3 regions of the Paenibacillus sp. FSL R10-2796 genome follow, and region 1 is predicted to be linked to each of the others. Evidence: riboswitches for the same ligand, from Rfam matches in the RefSeq annotation. Region 1 holds a riboswitch; each other region holds the start of a gene.
What was found. A riboswitch is a leader RNA that binds a small molecule or an ion and turns the genes downstream of it on or off. The one in region 1 is predicted to bind cyclic di-AMP.
Positions count from the first base shown of each region.

Region 1 (4,195 bases):
AGAGGGGTAATGCCACCCAGCGGTGTCAGCGTATCATGCATATTGTTAACACTACCTGTCGTAGCTGCCGTTGTTACCGAAGTGAACAGCGAAGATTGCGGGATACCAAAACGTACCTCTTTACCTTCCATGCTGCCTTGCGAAGACTCGATCCCCAGCGCATTGATAGCTGGATTGCCTTTGGTTTCCGCATAATAATTCAATCCCAGCAGTAGTACGAACAAGGTCATCATTGCTGTGAAAATCACCCAGCCCTGACGTTTGTTCTTAGCGAACAACCCGTACATATATGGCAAAGAGGCTGGCAGCATCCACATAGAGAGAATCTCCAGAACGTTCGTAAGTGGATTAGGGTTCTCAAAAGGATGTGCTGAATTGGCTCCGAAGAAGCCGCCACCATTCGTACCTAAGTGTTTAATTGATTCCAAAGAAGCGACTGGACCGATAGCGATTTGTTGCGTCTGGCCTTCAAGTGTAGTGACCTCAAGCGATGGCTTGAGCGTTTGTGGCACATGCAATCCTACCAGCACCAATGAAACTAGCAGAGCTAATGGAATGAATACACGAATATGTGCTTTTACGAAGTCCTCGAAAAAGTTCCCGACTGATTTCTGTCCTGTAATCCCTCTGACAAAAGCAACCGCAACAGAAAATCCGCTCGCTGCAGACGTGAACATCATCATCGTGATGACTGCCATTTGTGAAAAATACGATAGTCCCGTCTCCCCGCTATAATGCTGCAGGTTCGTATTGGTCATAAAGCTGATCACCGTATTGAATGAAAGCGTCTGTTCCATATCGGCAATTCCATTCGGGTTCAGCGGCAATCCCCGCTGTAATCTTAGAAAAATATAACTGAAAGCAACCAGTACGATATTAGTTAAAACAAAGCTGAGTGCATACTTCTTCCAGGACATTCCGTCCCGTTTTTTCAGGCCGATCAGCTTATAAATACCTTTCTCTGTGCCTGCAAACCAGCGATCCGTACGATTCGGTTCGTTAGAAAATACATGATATAAATACGTTCCCATCGGCTTGACCAGCAAGATGAGAATTACAATTACGACGACTATTTGCAAAATGCCCATGAATGCCCCTCCTTAAAATTTCTCAGGATGAATCAACGCGTAAACCAGATATATAAACAACAGTAGGGTAACAGCGATTACTAGAATCACAGCTTATCCCTCCCCGTATCCTCAACTACACCTGCGCACCAGCGCATAAAGCCATAAAATAACCCGTAAATTACAGCTAACGAAGCCACCATATACAGATCCATCATATCTTCCGCACTCCTTCCATTATCCTTGATGAGGTGATCTATCGATTAGAAAATCAGCATCACCACTATGGGAATAGATTACATAGCTCGCACCAAGTCTTTTATAGACCAATCTAGGATTTATTGAACTTGTAATCACAAAAATCGGCTGTGTCGTCCAGGTACGGCACATCTGAATATAGCGGCAGCAAAGCGGAAAGCTGCTCTCAAACAGATATACCCTGCCTACCGGGAACGATGGGCGAAACCAAGTGCTCTGATGGCGGGTATCCACTAGAATAACCTGCTCAATCCCGAGCTCCTCAAGTAAAGCTTTCTCAGCCACATTGTTGGTTAATCCCGCCATCTTAATACCCCTGAACTTCAGAAGTTTAATGAAATGTTCTCCCGCCTTTGTAGGCGCACATACAAGCACATATTCATTCTGATCCGTCATCTTTTTTTCTCCTCCTGCTCATTTACAACAAGGAGGCAACGAAAATCTCCGAAAGGATGTTGACCTATCGTCATTTTCGGGCACAACCTAAAGCTCGGTTGTGTCACGTCATTAGACGCTGCCTTACAAATACCGCTAATGATGAATTTAGCGACCTCTTAGGGGAGGCCTCCATAAATGCTTTGCTTCTAAGAGCACAGCAAAAAGCCACAAAGGATCTCCTCTGTGGCTCGCTAGCGGTCACATTGCACTCATCCTCTCTCCATACGCTTACGAGGTTAGCTGTCGGATTCGGGCGGTGAGAGTCGCCCTACCTGTATAGATGCGAGCTCACTCACACCCTCTACAGGATTCACCCCATAATCGGCTTCCGACTCTCACATCGGCTGCCGATTGTTGGTTCCCCCGCTTTCCTTACCGGAAATTAAGCGGATCAAATATTCGATTGTCGTTGAAACAGGAGTAATCATACTCTTATGCACGAAGACTTGTAAAACCTGAATGATGCCAAAATAATGCAAATTAAAAACTATTTTCCCATTAGATAGCGCTTACTTGATATCTAATCTCTCTATATCTCTTGTTTACTCGAGTTTGGAGCGTTTAATCGCTATCTATAACCCATGTGATTTTATTCACCTTTTTAGAGCGAAAATACTGCAAATTCCCATTATAGGTAGAAACGCAAGAAGCTGAGGCTGAGCGAGAAAGAGGCGCGATAACACGCCATAAATACCTATTTACCTCGTTTTTCAGTCGTAGTCGGCAGGATATGGTTAAAATTGCTCTAAAAGAACATTTTCCGTTTTTTACAGAAAATCTTGAAAAGAGTATGATTCGGGTTGAATCTAATTCATGAAAAACAATCAACGCTGAGTTCCTGCATTCGCAGGGAACGGGGGAACCATCAGGCCACCTGGCCTACTTGGGGTGAATCCAAAGGAGACTGCATAAGTCTCAATAGGTAGGGCGACTCTCACCGTCCGAATCCGACAGCTAACCTCGTAAGCGTAAAGAGAGAGACCCTTGATCCGCCACGCTTTGGCCCAGGTATATCTGCCTGTAATCCAAAACCGCAGCAGAGGTCCTCCTCTTGCTGCGGTTTTTGCGTTACCTGAGCTTATTAGGTGATAGCACGCTGGATGGGGTGAATGTTTTGAAGCACTATTATTTAGGGATACATCAAGGGCTGCTTGAGCCGATAAGTCTAAATTACGTTTGTTTCGGGGCCTTGTGGTTCGAAGAACATAATCACAGGTACATTGTAGGCTATGCATTTGGCCAGAACCAGATCCAAGCCCTTCGCCAGTTCAGCACACCTTCTTCTTGTAAAGACTGTTTAGACTCTAAGATTGTATATGAGATATATAAAAAAATTCGAGAACAACAGCAGCAGCAGGATTGGTCATCACACCAAAAACTCCCGTGGTTTACAGCCTTCAAGGAGCCTTGGAAAGATGTAAGCGCCGGTTGGTATGTCTTGAGATCCCGCAGCACCTTTCCCTTACATCTATCTGTTATACGGAAAGAGAAGTTCCGACTATGGCTAGAGCATACCGCAGTCTGTGAGAATAAAATGGAAATGCTCGCTTGTGTAGAAAAGGCTAGTGTCACTCATCATGTAGACTTAAAGCTTTTGGAAATCTAAGGAGGAACCCTACTATGGACCAGCGCAGACTATCCCGCATTGAAGTATTTGTATTGGATGAACCCGAGCCTATCCACTATGGAATGGAAGGGGCTGAAGGCTGCCGTTATGGTATTCTAAAACTCACCTGTAAGGGAGGTTGCAGCTGGGGGGCTTGTCTGATCTCTGCCAACACCAAAAATTTCGATCTCATTAAATGGAGTTCTTTTTTACGGGCTATCTGTCATTGCCGTCTTGAGGAAGCGCTGGATAAGGTCCGCCGCGAAGGTTCAGATTGGGAGCAGGTTAAGCTTGAGCTAGTTCAGGGTGCTTTGCAGGATTTAAAGGCCAAGCTCCAGGGTAAATCCTTGGCAGGGCATATTCAGCAAGGGCGTCTGTACAGTGTTGCAGCAGGGGGGAGCAATTCCAGAAGTGAACGGCTCTACTACAAACCTTCCAAAGCTTTATCCAGTACCTCCCAGCAGAAACACAGTTGCCCGGAACCAGACACCGCTGATCTCATCAATAAATCAATCTCTTACTTTTCTATATTATAGATTCAAGCAAATCTCTCATTCTGAAAGGATCGTGTTTCACCATGCCTGACCCCTTACCTCCCGAGTCCACCTACAGTACTAAATTTGCAGAGTGTGTCCAAAAGTATACTAATGAAGTCTACGTACTTAGTTCCATGTTGTTAGAACAATCTAATGAGGCGGACAAGGTTACTATACGCACCTTCACAGAGCTTCATAAAATATATCGTCAGGATGAATTCGATCCTCAGTTATTCTCTATCCACGCTTACCGCACTTGTATTCGCCAGTGTGCTGATTCTTTTGCCCGG
Region 1 covers NZ_CP150178.1:661,979-666,173, reverse strand. The annotation lists gene kdpA (potassium-transporting ATPase subunit KdpA) at 1-1,088, opposite strand, end outside; gene NST58_RS03135 (hypothetical protein) at 1,305-1,721, opposite strand; cyclic di-AMP (ydaO/yuaA leader) riboswitch at 1,973-2,162, opposite strand; cyclic di-AMP (ydaO/yuaA leader) riboswitch at 2,582-2,746, shown strand; gene NST58_RS03130 (hypothetical protein) at 2,815-3,369, shown strand; gene NST58_RS03125 (hypothetical protein) at 3,384-3,905, shown strand; gene NST58_RS03120 (hypothetical protein) at 3,947-4,195, shown strand, end outside.

Region 2 (4,195 bases), 2.0 Mb from region 1:
GAAGAAGCAAAACAATCCACAGAGAATCTATTAAAGAGCCCTATCTGGAAGAGCCTTCCTGCCGTCAAGAACGGATATGTCTATACACAAGACATCATGAAGACTTCAAGTGATGCGACAACAAGAGAATGGCTGCTTGGCGAAATTCCACAGCTATTGAATATGAATTAACCTTCTGTGATGAAGAGTTTAACACAAGGCTGATAAAAAACTGCAAGAAGCATGTCAACAGCTGTTGATATGCTTCTTTTTTTTATATACAATGAATTCATTGATAATCATTCTCACCAAATGAACGGAGGCTGAACCCATGCTGCATACATCATCGTCCTGCCCCCCACTCCACTCTCTGCTATTTCAGCTAAACGAGGCCGAACTGATGATTCAAGCTGCCGATTCAAGCTCTATAACGCGTACAACCCAGGACTATACCCTTCTCATATTTACTGGAGGGAACGGACAATTGAACCTCGATGATCAAAGCGTGATACTAAGTACGGATAAATGTTATCTACTATCTCCTGGAATCTCCTATAGTACGGACAACCAGGAGCTGACGTTGTATTATTACCTCATCACCTTTACAGCAATTTATACAACCGAGGATCCTAAACGATATTCTGGAGAGCTGCTTTCCGGCAGACGGGAGTTAATTGTGCACCCGTTCACCAAGGTAATCCGACTAGTCGAAGACCTGCTCATGAACAGGAATAACACCGATGATGTACAACAATTCAAGCGACAATTAAAATTCCAAGAATTGCTGCTGCTACTTTTTGAGCATAATTACCCTTCCAAACACCTGCCAAGTCCTACGGAATCCGTAGAAAAGACCATAACATTCATTCAGGAGCATTATACAGAGAGTATCACCGTGAAGCAGTTAGCTGAACTGGCGGGAATATCAATCTGGCAATATACACCGATCTTTCAGCAGCTTACGGGTAAAAAGCCGCTTGAATACCTGACGGATCTGCGCATTAATCATTCCAAACGATTCCTGCAGGAATCGACTGAACCACTGCGGGAAATCGCCAGACTGGTCGGCTTCTCGGACGAATACTATTTTAGCCGCCGCTTTCGGCAAAAAACCGGAGTTACACCCGGACAATATGCACATCAGAAAGGTCGTAAGCTTACCGTCAAGGATTGGACGGGTCATGAGGTGGAGATTCCAGAGCGAGCGAAACGTATTGTCTATCATGGCGAAACACTTGGCGACCTTCTCGCGTTAGGCGTAAAGCCTATCGGTGGAGATGAAGCGTTCGCCCGGAACAGCGTCTATAAACATCGGCTTAAGAAGCTCGCCAACGTCGGGTTTCCACTGGACCCGCAGTTGACCGCTTCCCTAAACCCAGATTTGATCATTTTGGCAAATAGTGATGAAAGAGCCTACAGAGCAGTTTCTGGTATCGCTCCGACACTCACCTTTGATTCATTTGCATCTCTCGACAAACGAATGCGGACACTAGGCAGTTGGCTAGGTAAACAGCGCGAAGCCGAAGCATGGCTGGAGTCATTCACAATCAAAAACGCTGCCATGTGGCAGCAGCTTTACACGACAACCCTCCAAGTTGGAGAAACCGCCTCTGCTTTGGTCTATGATCATGGAGATCATCTGTATGCTATGGGAATGTCCGGATTCTCCACTGCGCTTTATGCCCCATGTGGTTTACAACCGACCGAAGAGATCCAGGCCATATTGGACGAAGAGTTAGGGTTCGCCGAAGTTGATCCAACACGACTGCCTGCCTACGCCGGAGATCATATCTTCATGCTCATTCCGGAACGCAAAGACTCGCGAGCTGCGATGGAACGATTACTAGACAGTTCACTTTGGAACAATCTCCCGGCAGTACGTCAGGGACATGTTTATCTGCTCGACGGAAGCAAATGGAACTCTAGTGATGCGTTAACCCGGGAGAAGCTGCTAACGCTGTTGCCTAAACTACTCGGCGGAAGTAGCGCTAACAATTGAAAGTGAATCTAGGATTCTCTTTTGACTTATCAAAACTTGATAGGGTATACTTTATCTACGCTTAATTTCCAACTTTTACAGTTGAAAAGCGGGGGAACCAGTTAATTGGGGCGAATCATTGAGCATTAGAATGTAGGGTACCATCTTACCCGAGTCCGTCAGCTAACCTCGTCAGCAGTGGATGGGTCTGCTTTCCATGTTATTTACATAACCAGAGACCCTTGCTAAGGGTCTCTTTTCGTGCTTTTTTGGACCCTGCTGGCAGTAGATTGGCCTTTGACACTAAGGCTCCCTCATTTCTCACACTACGAGACAAAGGAGAGATGTACGTGCAAAAGGTAAAGTACTTCACGGATATTAACAAAATAGCTATGTTGTCTGAGCTGGAAAAAGAGAATCTGAAAGAAATTACGGACAAATTTGTTTTTCGTGTAAATGACTACTATCTGTCTTTAATTAACTGGGATGATCCAAATGATCCCATCCGTAAGCTGGTTATTCCTAACGAAGGTGAACTGCTGGAGTATGGGCGCTGGGACGCCTCCGATGAGGACACGAATTATGTGGTACCTGGTTGTCAGCACAAGTATAGAACCACTGCACTACTGATTGTATCCGAGGTCTGCGGGGCTTATTGCCGCTACTGTTTCCGTAAGCGTCTTTTCCGAAATGACGTGAAAGAGGCGATGGCTGATGTCTCTCCGGGCTTGGAGTATATCGCAAATAATCCGGAGATTAACAACGTACTTCTTACGGGCGGGGACAGTTTAATTCTCTCCACACCGAAGCTAAGATCCATTATTGAAAATCTAAGAAGCATTGAGCATGTTAAGATCATTAGACTGGGTTCCAAAATTCCCGTATTTAATCCGATGCGGATCTCTGAAGACGAAGAACTGCTGGAGCTGATTCGTACTTACTCTACCGAAGACAAACGAATCTATGTTATGGCGCACATCAATCATCCTCGTGAAATCACACCTGAAGCCAAAAAAGCATTTAAAGCTCTCCACAACGCAGGGGCAATTGTCGTAAATCAGACCCCCATCCTCAAAGGCATCAACGATGATCCCGTTATTTTAGGGGAACTACTGGACCGGCTTTCATGGGCTGGCGTTACACCCTACTACTTCTTTGTGAACCGGCCCGTAGCCGGAAACCGGGATTTCGTATTACCGCTCGAGCAAGTCTATCAAATTGTAGAAGAAGCCAAAGCCAGAACCTCAGGACTTGGCAAAAGAGTACGCTTATCCATGAGCCACACCTCAGGAAAAATAGAAATTCTCGCCATTGATAACGGAAAAGCCTATCTCAAATACCATCAATCCAGAGATCAGGAATACGGAAAGTTTATGATTCTAGATTGTCCAAAGGACGCCGAATGGTTCGATGACCTGCCTGGGAATGAGCAATATTGGACCCCACCTGTGAAAAAAAACGATGCTATTATTTCTGTTAATGATTTATCAGGCGAGCCTGCGGATTTAATCTGTAAATAGATTAATCAACTCTGTCAGACTCTGTCATAGGATATTTCTTCATCACCAACAACAAAACTCCTCCCGCCCAAAATTAGCCCGAAAAAATCTATGATATAATCACGCTGTAACACGAAATGGACTAATGGGTGGGAATGCACACATGAAATTGGAACGATTGATTTCTATGATCTATAAACTATTGAACCACGAAGTTTTATCTGCCTCCAAGCTGGCTGAAGAGTTTCAGGTTTCCCAGCGAACAATCTATAGGGATATCGATGTGATTTGTGCCGCTGGCATCCCGGTCGTATCGTATCAGGGTACTAAAGGTGGATATGGCATCATGGACGGATATAAAATGGATAAAAGCCTGCTCCGTTCGTATGATGTCACTTCTCTGATTACTGTACTTAACAGTCTTTCTTCCGTGTTTGAAGATGAGCATACGCAAGGAACCATTGAACGGCTGCAAACGATTGGAACGGAGCCACAGACCTCTAGTCTCGCGGTGGATCTTGAAACCCGGCGTACGGATCCTGACGCACTTCCTCTTTTACGTGCGGCTATTGCGGAACGAAATGTTGTCCGTTTTGATTACATCAGTGTAAAAAATGAACGTACAACCCGTGAAATGGAACCAGTAAAGCTTCATTTTAAATATAGCAACTGGTACATCTATGGTTATTGCCGGGCTCGGCAGGACTATCGGGAGTTCCGACTTTCCCGGATGCTGAAT
Region 2 covers NZ_CP150178.1:2,673,236-2,677,430, reverse strand. The annotation lists gene NST58_RS11880 (ABC transporter substrate-binding protein) at 1-171, shown strand, start outside; gene NST58_RS11875 (AraC family transcriptional regulator) at 311-1,978, shown strand; cyclic di-AMP (ydaO/yuaA leader) riboswitch at 2,027-2,168, shown strand; gene NST58_RS11870 (KamA family radical SAM protein) at 2,308-3,477, shown strand; gene NST58_RS11865 (YafY family protein) at 3,620-4,195, shown strand, end outside.
Region 2: linked by a shared signal. The riboswitch ahead of NST58_RS11870 (KamA family radical SAM protein) and the one ahead of NST58_RS03135 (hypothetical protein) in region 1 are both predicted to bind cyclic di-AMP.

Region 3 (4,195 bases), 620 kb from region 1:
CCAGCGGCCATAAGATCATCAATACCAATCAAAGCAGGTGCTCCTTCAAAAGAGGTATGTACATTACGCAGCGCATGACGAATCGCCTCTGGCGATGCATTCTCTACACCGATATCCCCTTTTCGAGTTGCGTCCTTCTCTGGAATAAAAGCATGCTTGCAGCCCGGCACCTTCGCTGAAACGATTTTACGAATTCGCTCCCCAGCATGGTCCGGGTCCGTAAGAATAATAACCCCTCTACGTTCCATAGCAAGCGCGATCTTAGCAATTACAGTCCGGTTTACAGCAGAGCCGCCTGTCTCAATGGTATCCGCTTCTACAGCACGCTTAATGGCTACGGTATCGCTTTTGCCTTCAACGACGATTAATTCCTTAATCATATTTCTTGACTCCTTCCAAAAAAAGCAAAAAGAAGAGGATTCGCTCCTCTTCTTTTGGTTAAAGAATGTATAAGTGATGAGCGGTTGCTCTGCGATCAACGAAATGATCATCCAGCGTTCCTTAACGGTTATCATCACTATAGCTTATCAAAGGATTTTTTGCAAAAGCTTCAGTTCTAGTTAAGCTCTGGTTTCACAGGTCCAATCACATAAACGGTACGTGATTTACGGCCGAAATTACGAGCATGGCTCAGGGAATCATAATAGACATCCACTTTATTGCCTTTAATGGCACCGCCAGTATCCTCTGCACGGCGGAATCCAAGCCCATCGATATAAACCCACCAGCCAATAGGAATTACATTCGGATCTACTGCAATTGTACGACCTTCCGTTACGCGTGTTCCGGAGGCAGTTTTAGTACCTATCCCTGGCTCTTCTGACGAATAAGCTGTCATGGAGACGTTCTTAATCATCTTCTTGTACTCAAAGTCTACGCCAGCCTTGCTTGTGACGTTCTTAGTCTTAGCGCTAACTTTAGTCGTTTTGGAGGTAGTGCTTGATTTGGAAGTTGTTGTAGCTTTAGCAACTACAGTAGGCTTAGGAAGTGCTTTAGTACCAACGGCAATGATCTTATCTTTTGTTACCGTTTGTACTTCCTTGCCGATCATGCGCATAGAGGCCAGTTCTCCGTCTTGATAGATCTTTTCAATATGCTGAACCATGACGCCTGGTTTGCCTGCCTGTGCCACTCTAACTGTTCCCACAGTAAGGGAGGGATCTGCTGTCTTAATAACACGGAAAGGTAAGTTAGTTGTTCGCTGTACCGTTTGCTTGTTGATACGAACGATCTTAATCTCCATGTCAGCAGAGATGGTGGTGTCTAACGAAGGAAAAATCTTATCATAGCCTTCTAGGTTGATACCCAGTTTGTCAATCGCTTGACCGATAGTGTCTTCGGTCGTATATAACGTTTTTGTTGCTCCGTCCGCAGTAAGGCTAAATTTCTGCGCACGATTGATAACGACACGGTCACCGTCTTTTATTTCATCACTCAGACCTAAAGATAATTCATCATGCGGCTGCAGCGAAATTTGCTCTTTCTCCAACACATCACCAAGAAGTGCTTCTCGCGTTTCAAGTGTCTGTGTTTGCCCGTCTATTACTAAAACTAATTGTTTATTACTTTGACCGTGTACGTACAGCAGAATTAACAGCGCGATTGCGATTGAAATCACACCTGCAAGTAAAAGTACGCGAGTATTTACTTGCTCCCACCGTAATGCGAAAGACCTGCTGGATGACTGCGAATCATGGGATACCTCTGGTTGGAATAAGCCCATTCTCTCCATCCTCCTTACATAGCCTCGTCGTCAATTTGTATATCATGAGGACTGAATTTCTTTGACGAAACTATTTGAGATTGTCACAGGATACGCACGTATTAACTTAGCGTCTCCTGCTCATGGATCGCCTGCTCGGCACAGCTACTCCCACACCTGTTATATAACAGTATGCGGGCAACATTCAGTTTATTCAAAAATAAAGAAGCCTAAAAAGAGTTCTCTTGAGGACTCTTTCGTGGCTTCTCCGATGTCAGAATACGCGGGAATGTTTGTGCACGAGGTTGCCTCTCTTACTTGCGCTTACGGGGTTAGCTGTCGGGTTCGGACGAAAGAGAGACGCCCTATTTCAGGTCACCCGCTCACGGCGGTTGCCCTTAAATTCACCCCAAAGACCACGTGAAGAAATCAAATATTGTTCTGCGGCAATTCCTAGTCGTATTCAAGATACAGGCATGCGGCAGTTCAATATTGGTTCCCCCGTTCTCCATACGGAGACTCAGCGAGACGATCCATGAATCAATGGCTGTCACAATAACAACAGCTCACATCACTGAAAAGATGATATCCTGTTTTGATGCATGTTGTAAAGGACGATTCAACCACGTTTACGCAAATATATGGTTAAAATATTGTAATAATCAGCCGTTTTTATATTAAAAAAGTTTAATATATCGGCCATTCTCTATTTTTCACCCGTTTTACTCCTGTTTTCAGACAATCCCAAATCGTTCCAGTGCGTTCGTATACGTAATTTTAGCCAATTCTTCCCATGTTAACCCTTTAATTTCAGCCGCAGCCTCTGCTACTAACTTCACATGAGCACTCTCATTTCGCTTGCCTCGGAAGGGGTGTGGAGTCAAATATGGAGCGTCTGTTTCGATCAATAATCGGTCCAATGGCGTCTGTGCAAGCACCTCTTTAGGCACTCTGGCATTTTTGAACGTGATCGGTCCTCCAAATGACAAATGAAATCCTAGATCTAGACACATTTTTGCGGTTTCCCAGCTGCCTGAGAAAGAATGCATTACGCCACCAATTTCATTTGCTTTTTCCTCCCGTAAAATCCGTACGACATCTTCATGGGCATCACGGTCATGTATGCAGATTGGCATTTTTAGTTCACGGGCTAGTCCAATTTGTTTGCGGAAGACCTCCTGCTGCACATCCTTGGGAGAGGTATCCCAATAATAATCCAACCCAATCTCTCCGATGGCCACCACTTTCTCATGGCTGCAAAGAGAGGCGATCCAATCGAGGTCCCCCTCTTTCATATCAATCGCATCCTGTGGATGCCAGCCCACCGCTGCATAAATATAATCATAAGATTCAGCCAGCTTCATCGTTGAAGGGATCGTTTCCCGATTAAATCCAATATTGATCATCTTGCTAACTCCGGCCTCTACTGCACGAGCTATAACTTCCTCGCGATCCTCGTCGAATTGAGGCGCATCTAAATGTGTATGAGTGTCGAACAGATACATTTTAAAGCTCACTCCTTGTTGTTTTTATCAATAGTTCCATAAATATTTGTATTATTTTGCAAAAATCTCTGCTACAGAAGAGGGCAACCGTGTAAGGGCTTTTTTCAGCTTATCCTGTGGGAAATATAGGTGATATCTGCCACGATGAATCCCGCTTATTGAGCGCACAATATCCGATACCTCTGAAATTTCCCGCAATTGCTCATTCCGATCAAGCAGTAAAATTTGATTATTGTCGAAGGCTGCTCCTGGACGGAACACATCATAAGGCAAATCTGTCGGATAATCAATCTCTAAGTCATATTCTGGGTTAAGTCCCGCTCCCGCAAAACTGCTGCGGATTTCCGTAATCATATCTGTATCCAAATTCTCGATCTCTACATATTTATACAGTTTACGATGAATAAAACGGGTACACAAGTCGCTTAATAACTCATCTTCTTCAAGGGTCCATTGCATAAAAGCAGTCTGTACCAGTGCCTCATCAAGCATTAAATATTGCTTCACTGTTACTTCTCCTCGAAAGAGATCTTCCAGCGGAGCGATCATAAAGCGAAATTTGTACCCCTCTTGGAACAACTCTTTAGCTCTACGGAAGATTTGACGCAAAATAATTTCAGAGCTGCGCGTCACCGGATGAAAATATACCTGCCAGTACATTTGATAACGCGACATTAAATAATCTTCAATGGCATGCATACCTGATTCTTTTACTACAATCCGCCCATTATAAGGACGAAGCATTCTCAAAATCCGATCAATATCGATGGTTCCATAGTTTACACCTGTATAGTACGCATCACGCAGCAAATAATCCATACGATCAGCATCCAGCGGACTAGAAACCAAATTGACAACAATTTCATGCTCATATGTCTTAGAGATAACTGAGGCTACTTTACGAGGAAAATCTTCCTCCACATCACGCAATATTTCGGTGATCTCCGTGTCCTCCAAAATAATTCGGCAGGTCCAATCCTCATGGTTC
Region 3 covers NZ_CP150178.1:40,136-44,330, reverse strand. The annotation lists gene rnmV (ribonuclease M5) at 1-380, opposite strand, end outside; gene NST58_RS00190 (3D domain-containing protein) at 557-1,723, opposite strand; cyclic di-AMP (ydaO/yuaA leader) riboswitch at 2,009-2,238, opposite strand; gene NST58_RS00185 (TatD family hydrolase) at 2,437-3,207, opposite strand; gene NST58_RS00180 (HD domain-containing protein) at 3,259-4,195, opposite strand, start outside.
Region 3: linked by a shared signal. The riboswitch ahead of NST58_RS00190 (3D domain-containing protein) and the one ahead of NST58_RS03135 (hypothetical protein) in region 1 are both predicted to bind cyclic di-AMP.